DNA from 4 places in the Pseudomonas allii genome. Region 1 is predicted to be linked to each of the others. Evidence: predicted binding sites of a transcription regulator. Region 1 holds the regulator's gene; each other region holds the start of a gene.
The links. The regulator FliA, encoded in region 1, starts transcription of late flagellar genes. The targets are predictions, from matches to a motif close to CTAAAGTTTNNNNNNNNNNNGCCGNTAA.
Positions count from the first base shown of each region.

Region 1 (3,410 bases):
CCGACGTGTCGGCAGGCTCCGCATAGCGCGCCAGGGCGGCCAGCAGTTCCGGGGTAGCCGCCGTGATCGGGGCACGCTCACGCACCTCGCTGAACATGCCGTTGACCGCATCCAGTGCTTCGAGAATCACGTCCATCAACTCCGAATCAACGTGACGCTCACCCTTGCGCAGGATGTCGAACACGTTCTCGGCGATGTGGCAGCACTCCACCAGCTCATGGAGCTGGAGGAAGCCGGCGCCCCCTTTTACAGTGTGAAAACCGCGAAAAATTGCATTGAGCAGGTTCGCATCATCCGGTCGGCTTTCCAGCTCGACCAGTTGCTCGGACAACTGCTCTAAAATTTCGCCGGCCTCTACAAGGAAATCCTGAAGGATTTCTTCATCGGCGCCGAAGCTCATGTGGGTGCTCCTTAGAAGCCTAAACTGGATAACAGGTCATCGACATCATCTTGACCCGATACAACGTCTTCACGTTTATCGGCATGAATCTGCGGACCTTCACCCTTGGCGAGATGTTTTTGTGGATCTTTTTCCGAGAGGATCGCTTCGCGGTCATGTTCGATGCCGGCGAAACGGTCAACCTGGCCTGCCATAAGCACCAATTTGAGCAAGTTGCTTTCCACTTCGGTGACCAACTGGGTCACACGCTTGATCACCTGACCGGTGAGGTCCTGGTAATCCTGGGCCAGCAGAATGTCGTTGAGGTTGCTGGAAACCGTACGGTTTTCCTGCTCGCTGCGTGACAGAAAACCGTCGACCCGACGCGCCAACTCGCGAAACTCCTCGGCCCCCACTTCCCGGCGCATGAAGCGGCCCCAGTCGTGGCTCAGGGCCTGGGCTTCAGTGGCCATGCCGTTGACCAGGGGCGTGGCGTTTTCCACCAGGTCCATGGTGCGGTTGGCCGCCGCCTCAGTCAGCCTGACCACATAGGACAGGCGTTCGGTGGCATCGGTGATTTGCGAGATTTCTTCGGCCTGGGGCATGTGCGGGTCAATCTGGAAATTGACGATCGCACTGTGCAGCTCGCGTGTGAGCTTGCCCACTTCCTGATACAGGCCGCGGTCACGGGTCTGGTTGAGCTCATGGATTAACTGCACCGCGTCGCCGAACTGGCCTCTTTCAAGGCTGTCGACCAACTGGTGAGCATGCTTTTTCAGGGTCGACTCGAAGTCTCCCTGTGACGTTTCTTTATGCTCCATAGCTCCCCCGCGATGGCATTAGCCGTGGATGCGTTCGAAGATTTTTTCGATCTTCTCTTTCAAGGCCAATGCCGTGAATGGCTTGACCACGTAACCGTTGACCCCGGCCTGGGCGGCTTCGATGATCTGCTCACGCTTGGCTTCGGCGGTGACCATCAGCACAGGCAGGCTGCGCAGCTTTTCGTCAGCGCGCACGTGGCGCAGCAAGTCGATACCGGTCATGCCCGGCATGTTCCAGTCTGTTACCAGAAAGTCGATGCTCCCGCTGTTGAGGATCGGAATGGCCGTAATGCCGTCATCCGCCTCGACCGTGTTTGTGAACCCAAGGTCACGCAACAGGTTTTTTATGATCCGCCGCATCGTTGAGAAGTCATCAACGATGAGGATTTTCATGTTCTTGTCCAATTCGACCTCCAAGCAGTCTTAAACGCGCCCAGCACCTGGACGCGCCATTTCAATCAACAGGCATTACACAAAAAGGACTGCCGGGGGCACCACGGGTCGAACCCGCGAAGGCCGGTTGCCCTCGCGGTATCGTCTGCAGTGTCCCCACACTGCCTGTTCAGCGCGCTCGCCACTCTCCCAAACGCCCCCGCAAGCGGGCTGCGCACTGGCTGTGCAACTGGCTGACCCGCGATTCGCTGACACCCAGGACCTCACCGATTTCCTTGAGGTTCAGCTCTTCGTCGTAGTACAGCGCCAACACCAGCCGCTCACGCTCCGGCAAATTGGCAATCGCGTCCGCCAACGCTCCCTGGAAACGCTCATCTTCCAGGTCACGCGATGGCTCCATATGAGCACTCGCGCCGTCCTCGTGCAGCCCTTCATGTTCGCCGTCCTGCAACAGGTCGTCGAAACTGAACAGGCGGCTGCCCAAGGTATCGTTCAAAATCCCGTAGTAATCGTCGAGACTCAATTGGAGTTCGGCCGCAACTTCGTGATCTTTAGCGTCGCGACCGGTTTTTGCTTCAATTGCGCGAATTGCGTCACTGACCATGCGTGTGTTGCGGTGTACCGAACGCGGCGCCCAGTCACCTTTGCGCACTTCATCGAGCATCGCGCCACGGATGCGGATGCCCGCATACGTCTCGAAACTCGCCCCCTTGCTCGCGTCGTATTTGGTCGACACTTCGAGCAGACCGATCATACCCGCCTGGATCAGGTCTTCGACCTGCACGCTGGCGGGCAGGCGTGCCAGCAGGTGATAGGCAATGCGCTTGACCAGGGGCGCGTAGCGCTCGATCAATTCACCCTGGCTGTCACGGGCAGATTTCTTATACGCGTTGTAGCCGGTCGCTGTCATAGCACGGGTCCTGCGCTCGTCTGGTGCACCAATCGCTCGACGAAAAACTCCAGATGCCCCCGGGGGTTGGCGGGCAACGGCCAGGTATCGACCTTCTGGGCAATAGCCTTGAACGCCAGTGCACACTTGGAACGAGGGAATGCTTCGTAGACTGCACGCTGCTTTTGCACAGCCTTGCGCACACACTCGTCGTAGGGAACTGCGCCGACGTATTGTAAGGCGACATCGAGGAAACGATCCGTGACCTTGGTCAACTTGGCGAACAGGTTGCGCCCTTCCTGCGGGCTCTGGGCCATGTTGGCCAGCACGCGGAAGCGGTTCATGCCGTAGTCACGGTTAAGCAGTTTGATCAGGGCGTAGGCGTCGGTGATCGAGGTGGGTTCATCGCAGACCACCAGCAACACTTCCTGCGCAGCGCGCACAAAGCTGACCACGGACTCGCCGATCCCGGCGGCGGTGTCGATCACCAGCACGTCGAGGTTGTCGCCGATGTCACTGAACGCCTGGATCAGCCCGGCATGCTGCGCCGGACTCAGGTGCACCATGCTCTGGGTGCCGGAGGCGGCCGGGACGATGCGGATGCCACCAGGCCCCTGCAGCAGCACATCGCGCAGCTCACAGCGGCCCTCGATCACATCGGCAAGGGTATGTTTGGGCGTCAGCCCCAGCAGAACGTCGACGTTCGCCAACCCCAGGTCAGCATCCAGCAGCATGACGCGACGGCCAAGCTCTGCCAGGGCCAGGGACAAATTCACTGACACGTTAGTTTTCCCGACGCCACCTTTGCCGCCGGTCACCGCGATCACCTGTACGGGATGCATGCTGCCCATTTTATTTCTTTACCTTGTCTTGCTTAGACGCAGGCTACATGGCTTGGCCGCGTGAATCGCTTGCAGACCATCGATGT
Region 1 is NZ_AP039450.1:4,746,199-4,749,608, forward strand. It holds gene ACZ445_RS21605 (chemotaxis protein CheA) at 1-400, opposite strand, end outside; gene ACZ445_RS21610 (protein phosphatase CheZ) at 412-1,200, opposite strand; gene ACZ445_RS21615 (chemotaxis response regulator CheY) at 1,219-1,593, opposite strand; gene fliA (RNA polymerase sigma factor FliA) at 1,763-2,503, opposite strand; gene fleN (flagellar synthesis regulator FleN) at 2,500-3,333, opposite strand.

Region 2 (3,410 bases), 720 kb from region 1:
TTGGGCATGTTCACGTCGCTGATGATCAGGTGCACTTTTTGCCCGGTCAGCTTGTTCAGGGCGTCCTTGCCGTCGCTGGCTTCGATCACGTCGTAACCGGCGCTTTTCAAGGCGATGCCGACCACTTGGCGCACGCTGCTGGAGTCGTCGACCACTAATACATTCTTCGCCATGATGTGCTCCTAAAAGAAAGTGATGTCTTGGGAATTCGACTGCACTGCCGCCTCGCCGCGATGGAGGCGTCGTTGCTCGTCAGTGGCATAGGTGGTTTCCATGCGCGCCAGCCATTGGCGGGCGTCGATGGCCAGCGGCTGGTCCGGGGTCTGGTTGGCCTGTTGCAGATGGTCATGCAGCGCGTGCATGTTGTCGCGCACGTGACTGAGGATCTGGCTGACCCGGTCCTGGAATTGCAGGTTGACCAACACCTCGGTCATCTCATCGCGGATGCCGTAGCTTTCCTGCTTGAGCAGGTCGGCGGATTCGGCCAGGCGCCCAGTGATGTTCTGGAAGCGTGTGAGCACCATTTGAATACTGTTTTCGGACTCGGCCACCGAATGGCTGTCCTGGTCGGCACTGCTGGACGCGGCCTGCACCAATTGAGTAATGGCGTTATTGATGATGTCGACCTTGGCCGACATCTGCTGGCCCGTTTCACTGGATTTGCTCGACAGGCTGCGCACCGCATCGGCCACCACCGCGAAGCCGCGACCGGCCTCACCGGCGCGCGCCGCTTCGATGGCCGCGTTGAGGGCCAGCAAGTTGGTTTGTGCGGCAATCGCTGCCACATCAGCGGCCATGGTACGCAGTTCGCCGGTGTAGGCGGTCAGGCTGCGCACCTGCGCCAGGGTCTGGTCACGACTGGTTTGAGTGGCCTTGAGCGAATTGATCACCTGGCTCAACTCGCTGTCACTGCGCGCCAGCACCTCAAGCGCGCCGTCAGCGGCCTGCCCGTCCAGCTCGCCGGCCGCGTGCTGCGACGCTTGTACCGTTTCCTCCAAGCGTGTGGCGATCCCGGTGAAACGGTTCACCAGGCTCACAATCGCTTCCTCGGTCTGATGGCGCGAGCTTTCCACCTGCTTGGCCCAGATGGGCATGGCACCCAGCAATACCTCATCGAGCTGTGCACGCGAGGCCAAGCCGTTATGCGCGTGCGCACTCGACTGGTCCGCCTGCGCCTGCGCAATCGCTCGCTGCAGCGCGTTGCGCTGCGAAGCCGCGCTCCAGGCACAGGCACCGAGGCCGATCATCACCAGTACCGTGCAGGCCAGCAGATTGGCCGGCGAAGTGGATTGCACGAGTATCCACACAACGGCCGGCACGACCGGAATCAAGGCGAACCAACGGAAACGAGGATAAACGGGAAGGTGCGTGCGGCTGGATGGGCGCTGGGGCATGAGTTCGATCCTTGAACAGTGTTGCGGATGTAAACGACATAGAGGCTATCCGCCCCTAGCGGCTCAACTTTAGGTCTGTTGAGTACCTTCCGTCTGGTTTATGACCGGTGTGTGACTGAGCACGGAGTTAAGTGTAGGTGACGCCAGCTGACACGCTCAGGCTGCTTGCAGGATCGTACAAGCGCCCTCGTTCCCTCGTTCGCTAACCTGACGACTCTTATTCAGCAGAGTCTCCGACATGTCTCAGTCACAGCCCCCGACACACCCCATAAATCTCATCCAAAAAGCTGACCTGATCGACCAACCATGGAGCCCACGCGTCGTTGCGGAGATGAACGACTACCAGTTCAAAGTCGTGCGCATCGAAGGCGAGTTCATCTGGCACTCCCACCCCGAAACCGACGAGGCCTTTCTGGTACTCGACGGTACCCTGCGTATCGACCTTCCAGACGGCCCGGTCTATGTCGCACCGGGTGAGCTGTACGTGGTCCCTCGGGGCGTAGCGCACCGCACAGCCGCCGAAGGCGAGGCCAAGCTGATGATGATCGAGCCACGGGGCATCTTGAATACCGGACATGAAGGTGGGGAGCTTACGGCTGTGAATGACCAGTGGATCTGAGGCTGGCGTCGCCTGCTCGCTCATACCGTTATGAGACACTCACTCCACTTACCGTGTCAGCCTTGAACAGGTCAAGACGCGGCCGCCCCGGACGAGCGGCCGGGAGGGTTATTTCAGCAAGGCAATCAGCGTGCAGACCACCGTGATCGCCAGCGCCGGCCATTGCATCGGCATGAAAAAGAAGTGGTGGCGCACGCCATCGGCGTGCGGTTGTCGGTTCAGTACAAAGCCCAGCACAGTGTTGATCGCTGACCCCGCCCCAAAGCCGAGCAACACCTGCATCAGCGATGTGTTGCCGGGTTTGACGCTGGGGTCGGGCCATAGCCACATTAATAGCAGCACCATCGCCACCGGTGTAAATAACGTCAGCCAGCCTGCGCCGCGATAGATCATCATTTAATCCTCAGCTGTGACGCTGCCGGCTCAAGCCAGCTCGCGTGTTTGTTGTTGCGCCGCAAACACGGCATCGAGGGTATTGAGGAACAGGTCGTGGCTCAGAATGCCGGTGGCGATGGTCGACAACACGGGGTTGCCGCTCTCGTCCTTGATCACCACTTTTTCGGTCCAGGCGTTGAGGTCGACGCTGCGCAGCGACGACATCGGCACTTTGTGGCCCTGGTACTCGAGGGATGCGCGGCTGACGACGATTGGCGAGGTGGTGATTTTCAGGAAGTTGCCACTCACGCGTTTGCCCCAGACCTGCCCCGAGCTGATGCAGTTGAACGTCACAGCCCCGCCCATCTCCAGCGTCGCGATCACTGCCGGCATGCGTGCGCGAACGTGCAATTCACGCACCCGTTGTTGGAATTCGTAAAAGCCTTTGAGGCTTTCAATCACCCGATGAAACGGCTCGGACGCGTTTCGACGATAGGCCAGGTTGGTGATCATGCCGGTCATCACGGTTTGCCCGGAGCCGAACAAGTACAGGTCTTCGATATCGGCAAACGCCGTGTACTCGCGTTGCTCGTTGATGATGCGTTCGATGCCGAACTCAAACACGTTGTAGCGTGGCGCGCGCAGTTTTTTGTGCCAGGCGTAGGCTGCAAACACGCCCACGGCAAGAACGACCAGCAAGGCGCTGGTGGCGTAGATCAGGGTATGTGGGTTGGCAAAGTTCAAGGCCATGCCACGTGATGTCTGGAGGTTGACCGGGCCATCGTTGCCCGGTGGCAGTATCGTGCCCAGGTACAGCACAAAACCGGCGAGGGCCAATAACACAACCCCGAATATCAAACTGAAAATCAGGAAGCCTTTGCCGTGGCGGAAACTCGCGATCAGCTCGCCGGTGGCCGAAGGTGCTTGGGTAGGGGATGACTGCATAAGTGTTTGCGTCCTTGTAATGGTTTAAGCCTTGCACACTGTCCGTCTGGTGGCCGGGTGCATTTGGCACGGCGAGT
Region 2 is NZ_AP039450.1:5,469,369-5,472,778, forward strand. It holds gene ACZ445_RS25040 (response regulator) at 1-173, opposite strand, end outside; gene ACZ445_RS25045 (methyl-accepting chemotaxis protein) at 183-1,394, opposite strand; gene ACZ445_RS25050 (cupin domain-containing protein) at 1,633-2,013, shown strand; gene ACZ445_RS25055 (hypothetical protein) at 2,122-2,409, opposite strand; gene ACZ445_RS25060 (hypothetical protein) at 2,437-3,333, opposite strand.
Region 2: a site for FliA is predicted at 1,440-1,467, ahead of ACZ445_RS25045 (methyl-accepting chemotaxis protein). Genes of this name have one in related genera too.

Region 3 (3,410 bases), 2.4 Mb from region 1:
CTCCTGCCCTGGCGGAATCGCGTTCGGGTCGGCCGGTACTTCACCCGGCGCGCCGGCCCCCGGAGTGGGTTGCGGCGCTGGCGGCTGGTCACCTTCAATCGCACGCTGGGCCTTTTTGGTCAGCACCACAATATCGATCCGGCGGTTGACCGGGTTGAACGGGTCTTGATGATCAAACAGCTGTGACGAAGCAAAACCCACCACCCGCGCCACTTGCGCATCCGGATAGCTGCCAGCCACCAGCGCACGACGTGCGGCGTTGGCGCGGTTGGCTGAAAGCTCCCAGTTGCCGAAATCACCCTGCCCGGCGTACGGCTTGGCGTCGGTGTGGCCACTGATGCTGATCTTGTTCGGCACTGCCTTGATGGTGTCGGCCATGGCCAGCAGGATGTCTTCGAAGTACGGTTTCAATCGGGCGCTGCCGGAGTCGAACATCGGCCGGTTGGCGGCGTCGGTGATCTGGATGCGCAGGCCTTCAGGCGTGATTTCGAAGGAGATCTGGTCCTTGAACTTCAGCAGTTGCGGGTTTTCCTCGACCTTGGTCTGCAGCTCCTGCAGCAACAATTCGAGGCGCTCCTGCTCGACCTGTTCGGCCATCGACTCGACGGTATCGCGCTCGATCGGGATTTTTTCCTGAGGCGCTTCGGTCTTGACCTCCGGGTTGATGGTGCGCTCAGGGGCCAACTGCGGCGAGCCCCCCAGGTCGATCACAAAGGGCGTGCCGCTTTCCGAAAAGCCAATCGGGTCCTTGAAGTAGCCGGCAATGGCGATCTTCTGTTCCGGCGTGGCGGTGGACATCAGCCACAGCACCAGGAAGAACGCCATCATCGCCGTCGCAAAGTCGGCGAAGGCGATTTTCCAGGCGCCACCATGGTGCCCCGCAGCGAAGCGCTTGACGCGCTTGATGATTATCGGCTGGTTGTTTTCCATGGCTTAGCGACCGCGAACCGCTTGTTCCAGCTCGGCGAAGCTTGGGCGATGCTTGGGGTACAGGACCTTGCGACCGAACTCTACCGCCAGCGACGGCGGCATGCCGGAAGCGGAAGCAACAAGGCTGGCCTTGATCGATTCGTACAGGTTCACTTCTTCCTTGGCGTCATGGGCCAGGGAAGTCGCCAGCGGGCCGAAGAAACCATAGGCCGCGAGAATACCGAAGAAGGTACCGACCAGCGCTGCACCCACGTGCATGCCAATAGCGGCCTGGTCGCCCTCACCCAGGGACGCCATGGTCACCACGATACCGAGTACCGCCGCGACGATACCGAAACCCGGCATACCGTCAGCGATGCCGGTCACAGCGTGGGACGGGTGCTCCAGCTCTTCTTTAAGGCTGAACAATTCCATGTCGAACAGGCCTTCCAGCTCATGGGGGGCCATGTTGCCGGAGGACATGATGCGCAGGTAGTCACAGATGTAGGCGGTCATGCGCTCATCTTTGAGCACGGCCGGGTACTTGGCGAAAATCGGGCTGGCGGCGGCGTCTTCGATGTCGGCCTCGATGGCCATCATGCCTTCGCGGCGGCTCTTGTTGAGGATCTCGTAGACCAGGCCCAACACCTCCAGGTAGAAGGTGTGGGTGAAGCGCGAACCGAACATGCCCAGCGACTTCTTGATCACGTGCATGGTCATGTAGCCGGGGTTCGCCTGCAGGAATGCACCCAGTGCCGCACCGCCAATGATCATCACCTCGAAAGGCTGGATCAACGCAGCGATTTTACCGTGGGACAGGACGTACCCGCCGAGCACGCTTGCGAAGACGACGATGATGCCGATAATTTTAGCCATAGGAGATGAGTACTTGCGCCGTCGGGTTCATGGACATATTGGGTGTAGCAGAAAACTCTTGTTCTACTTATCGGCAAAACTGCGCCAGACTATAGCCCGTTAAGGCGAAAAGCCAGTTCGGCCCGCTCCGGGCGTGTAGACCGCAAGTGATGATCGCGCCCCAATCATGGCTAATGAAACGACAGTCCCAACTGCAAAACCCAACTCTCTCGCCGCTTGGATCAAGCGCCTGGACGAAGTGCTGCTGCCCGTTCCCCAGGCCAGTCACGACCGTGTGTGCAAAGGCATCCGCGATAACCGCAGTTCATTGCGGGATATTGCCGAACTGATGCAAAGCAGCCCGGCCCTGGTGCTCAGCGTGATGCGCGAGGCCAACAGCCACACCCATGGCAGCCTGGCGGAACCGGCGGAAAACCTCGAAGTGGCACTCAACCGCCTGGGCCTCAAGCGCGCCGAAGAACTGCTGGCACGCCTGCCCTCGGTGCCGGCCAACGAGATCCCCGTGGCGTTGCGCCAACTGTTGCTGGTCAGCCAGCACGCGTCGCAGCAGGCCAACGGTTTGTTCGGCAGCCGCCTGGCGCGGCTGTGGCAGGACATCCACTGGGGCAGCCTGCTGTTTCTGTCGCCGCTGTGGCCGATGGCGGTGGCCTACCCCAAACTCCTGGAGGAATGGGAGCTGCGGGTTATCCACAAGGGCCAGTCCGCCCGCGCGGTCGAGCAGGAATTGTTCGGCATACGCCTGCTGGACCTGTGCGTCGGCCTGACCGAAGCCTGGCACCTGCCGATCTGGGTATCCCAAGGCTATAAGTTGCTGATGAGCGAGCAGCGCCTGCTGGTCAAGGCCCTGCATATCGCTCGCGAAGACGACCCACTGCGCCATCAGCAATTGCTCGACGCCGAACCCAACCTGCGGCGCTGGCTGAACCAGCCGGCCAATACCGTGTTGCTGGCCAACGGCCTGGCGATGTCGGCCCAGGAATCCTGGACCTGCCCGCACACCGAACGCTGGCAGTTGCTCACAGCGCTGTACCTGCAACAACCGTTGGGCGAGGTGCAGCAACTGGTCCACCAACAAGCTGTCACCAGTGCCCGTACCACCTTGATGCCCGACCTCTGGCACCCGGCGCTGTCACTGATCTGGCCGTGGCATGTGGCGAAGATCCATCGCGGCCTGCTGCCGGCACCACCGCCCACCGCCGAGGCCCTGGCCGTGTGGCGCAAGCGCTGCACAGAACTGCTGGTGGAACCGAGCCGCTTTGCCAACGCGATGCACCTGACCACTTGCGCCAAGGAGGCCTTGGTCGCAAGTGGCATGCAGCGGGTCATGCTGCTGATGGCCGATCGCGCCTTGAGTACCTTGCGCGTGCACCAGGCCGATGGCCTGCCCAAAGACGCCGCCAACCTGAGCCTGGACGTGGTCAACAGCACCCTGCTGCAACGCCTGCTGGAAAAGTCCGCCCAGGTGCGCCTCAACCCCGAAAACCATGCCCAGTTCTCGGCCTTGCTGCCGCCGATCCTGCGCCGCCTGTTCACCGGCGAACACCTGCTGCTGCGTTCCCTGAGCTGCAATGGCAAGGTGGTGATGCTGATGGTGGCCGACCAGGGTGGCGGGCCGTTCTCGGAAA
Region 3 is NZ_AP039450.1:564,302-567,711, reverse strand. It holds gene motB (flagellar motor protein MotB) at 1-930, opposite strand, end outside; gene motA (flagellar motor stator protein MotA) at 934-1,785, opposite strand; gene ACZ445_RS02490 (HDOD domain-containing protein) at 1,952-3,410, shown strand, end outside.
Region 3: a site for FliA is predicted at 1,853-1,880, ahead of motA (flagellar motor stator protein MotA). Genes of this name have one in related genera too.

Region 4 (3,410 bases), 1.2 Mb from region 1:
CGCCAAGCTTTTTGACAGGTTGACCGTGCGCAATTGGCCGTCGATTTCAAACTCCAGGCCAAACCGTTTGCCCGTGACGCTGGAGACGTACTCGACCATCTGATGGTTGGCCAGGTCCTCCAACGATGCCGGAACGCCCCGGCGCGCCAGATATACCGGGCTCGCCAACGTCAGTTGATCCATCATCGCCAGAGGCCGTGCCACCAGCGATTCATCCAGGGCCAAACCACCGCGCAGCACGCAATCCACACCTTCACGGATCAAGTCCACCGGGCGGTCGTTCAGACTGATCTCCAGTTCGATCTGGGGGTAGCGGGCCGTGAATGTCGGCAATGCCGGGATCACGATCAAGCGCCCGATGCCCGACGGCATGTCCACGCACAAAGTGCCGCGCGGGTTCTGGCGGCTCGTTGAAAACACCGCCTCGGTTTCCTCAAGGTCCGACAGCAACTGCACACAGCGCTGGTAGTACGCCGCGCCATCCAGCGTCGGGCTGACTTGCCGCGTGGTGCGTTGCAACAGTTGCACGCCCAGGTGCGCCTCCAACTGCTTGATCAACACCGTCACCGAGGCGCGGGGCAGTTGCAGGCTGTCGGCGGCCTTGGCAAAGCCGCGCAGCTCGACGATCCGGGTGAACACGCGCATCGCGTTGAAACGGTCCAAGGGGCGGTTCCTCGCGCTGATTATTTGGATATTACGAATAGTGTTAGTGCTTTTAGCCGGTTTATCCAGGTTTTGTCGAGCGTGACAATGCAGGCCTTCCCACCCAAGGAGCAACACCCATGCATACCCGCCAACTCGGTACACACGGTCCACTCGTCTCAGCCATCGGCCTCGGCTGCATGGGTATGAGCGATTTCTACACCCCCGGCAGCGACACCCGCGAAGCCATCGCCACCTTGCACCGCGCGTTGGAACTGGGCATCAATTTACTCGACACCGCCGATATCTATGGCCCGCACACCAACGAAGCACTGATCGGCAAGGCCATCGTCGGCAAGCGCGACCAGGCGTTCCTGGCCAGCAAGTTCGGCATCGTGCGCGACCCGGCCAACCCCTCCCTGCGGGGTGTGAACGGCCGCCCTGAATACATCCGCAACGCCATCGACGGCACCCTGCGACGGCTCGGTGTGGAGACCCTCGACCTGTACTACCAGCACCGCATCGACCCGGACGTCGCCATCGAAGAAACCGTCGGCGCCATGGCCGAGCTGGTGCACCAGGGCAAGGTGCGTTACCTGGGCCTGAGCGAAGCCTCCGCCGCCACTCTGGAACGTGCCCACAAGGTGCACCCGATCAGCGCCCTGCAAAGCGAATACTCGCTGTGGAGCCGCGACCAGGAACATAACGGCTGCCTCGCCACCTGCCAGCGCCTGGGCATCGCCTTTGTGCCCTACAGCCCGCTGGGCCGTGGCTTTCTCACGGGTGCCCTGCAAAGCCCGGATGACTTCGGCGCCGATGACTACCGCCGCTTCAGCCCACGCTTCCAGGGCGAGAACTTCGCCAAGAACCTCGAACTGGTCAAACAGGTGCAGGCGCTGGCCGCCGACAAAGGCATCAGCGCCGGGCAACTGGCCTTGGCCTGGGTGCTGGCGCAGGGTGACTTCATCATTCCGATTCCCGGCACCAAGCAGCGCAAATACCTGGAAGAGAATGCCGCCGCGCTGTCGGTCAGCCTCAGCCCGAGCGAACTGGCGGCCTTGGAAGCCATCTTCCCCGCCGAAGCGCCCGCTGGCTTGCGCTACCCCGAGGCCGTCATGGCCATGCTGGATATCTGAATAAACACCGCGCCGCTCATCGGCGCGGTTTTTTTCTTGCACGATGGTACCTAAAGCTCCACCCTGCCAGGCCGATAGCCCTACGAAGCTCTAACAAAGCCGCGTCGATAATAAACGCTTCGTAAGGACGACCCCATGCCCCCACTGCGCTCCATCCAAGCCCGCTATACCCTGTTCCTGGTGCTGTTCGTCCTGGTGTTATTGGTGTTGACCGTAGTGGGTATCGGCCAGTTGGTCGCGCCCAAGCTGCAGCACACCGAAGAACAGGTGGTGCTCAACCGTGTCGCTGAGGTCGCCGAGCAGATCCAGGGCGAACTCAACAAGGTCCAGTCCCAGCAACGCAGCATCACCCAGACCATTCCATTGCTCGACAGCGATGCCATCGACAAGGTCCTGCCGGGCCTGGTCGACCAGTATGGCGAGCTGAAAGTCTTCGGCGGCGGTATCTGGCCCCTGCCCAACCAGCGCACTCCGGGGCGCAACAAGCACAGTACGTTCTGGCACCGCGATGCGTCAGGCAAGCTGGCCGTGAACACCTTCTGGAACAGCGACCCGGCGCCCAACTATTACGACCAGAGCTGGTACAAGGGCGGCCTCGCCTCGCCTCGCGGTCAATGCGCCTGGGCCGCCGCCTACAAGGACGACGCCAGCCAGGAACCGCGCACCAACTGCGCCATGGCCATCCAGCGCGACGGCGTGCCTTATGGCGTCGCCACCATCGACGTGACCCTGGGCTTCTTCAATGACTTGGTCGCCAGTAAAGAGAAAGACATCGGCGGGCAAATGCTGATCGTCGAAGGCGACGGCAAGATCATCAGCAACAGCTCGCGCATCAGTGGCCCGGTGGTGTTGAAAAACATCAGCGAACTCACCGGCACCTCGGCGTTTGCCGCCCAGGTCAGCAAAGCCCTGGCCCACCGCGACCAGGCGCTGCAACGCAGTGAATTCGACAACCAGGGCGTGGCCAGCACCTTCTACATGCGCCCCATCGAAGGCACGCCGTGGTTCCTCGCCACCGCCCTGCCCACGTCACTGATCACCGCCCAGCGCAATGACGTGCTCGGCACCCTGGCGCTGTTGCAGATCCCGATGGTGGTGCTGCTGGTACTGCTCGCGGCGTATGCGATCCGCCAACTGGTGCAGCGCATGAAGACGCTGAAGGCCAATATCGACGCGCTTTCCGCCGGCGACGCCGACCTCACGCGACGCATCACCATCCGCGCCGAAGACGAACTGGGCGCCATCGGCCATTCGGTGAACCGCTTTATCGTCTACCTGCAAAACATGATCGGCGAAGTGACCCAGGCCACCGGCGCCATGTCGTCGAGCCTGGCGCAGTTGCAACAGACCTCGGCGCATACCAACCAGATCCTGGTGCGGCATGCCTCGGAGACTGACCAGACGGTGACCGCCATCACCGAAATGAGCTCCACCGCCGACACCGTGGCGCAAAACGCCGCCGAAACCGCCGCATTCACCCAGCGTGCCAACGAGCATGCCGACCGTTCCCGCGTGGTCGTCGGTGAGGCGTCCAACAGCGTCAGCGCGTTGATTGGCGAAGTCTCCAGCGCCACCCACAGCGTGGAAAACATGCGCCAGGACGCCGCGCGCATCACCGAAACCCTCGGCGTG
Region 4 is NZ_AP039450.1:3,497,178-3,500,587, forward strand. It holds gene ACZ445_RS15675 (LysR family transcriptional regulator) at 1-663, opposite strand, end outside; gene ACZ445_RS15680 (aldo/keto reductase) at 783-1,778, shown strand; gene ACZ445_RS15685 (methyl-accepting chemotaxis protein) at 1,914-3,410, shown strand, end outside.
Region 4: a site for FliA is predicted at 1,829-1,856, ahead of ACZ445_RS15685 (methyl-accepting chemotaxis protein). Genes of this name have one in related genera too.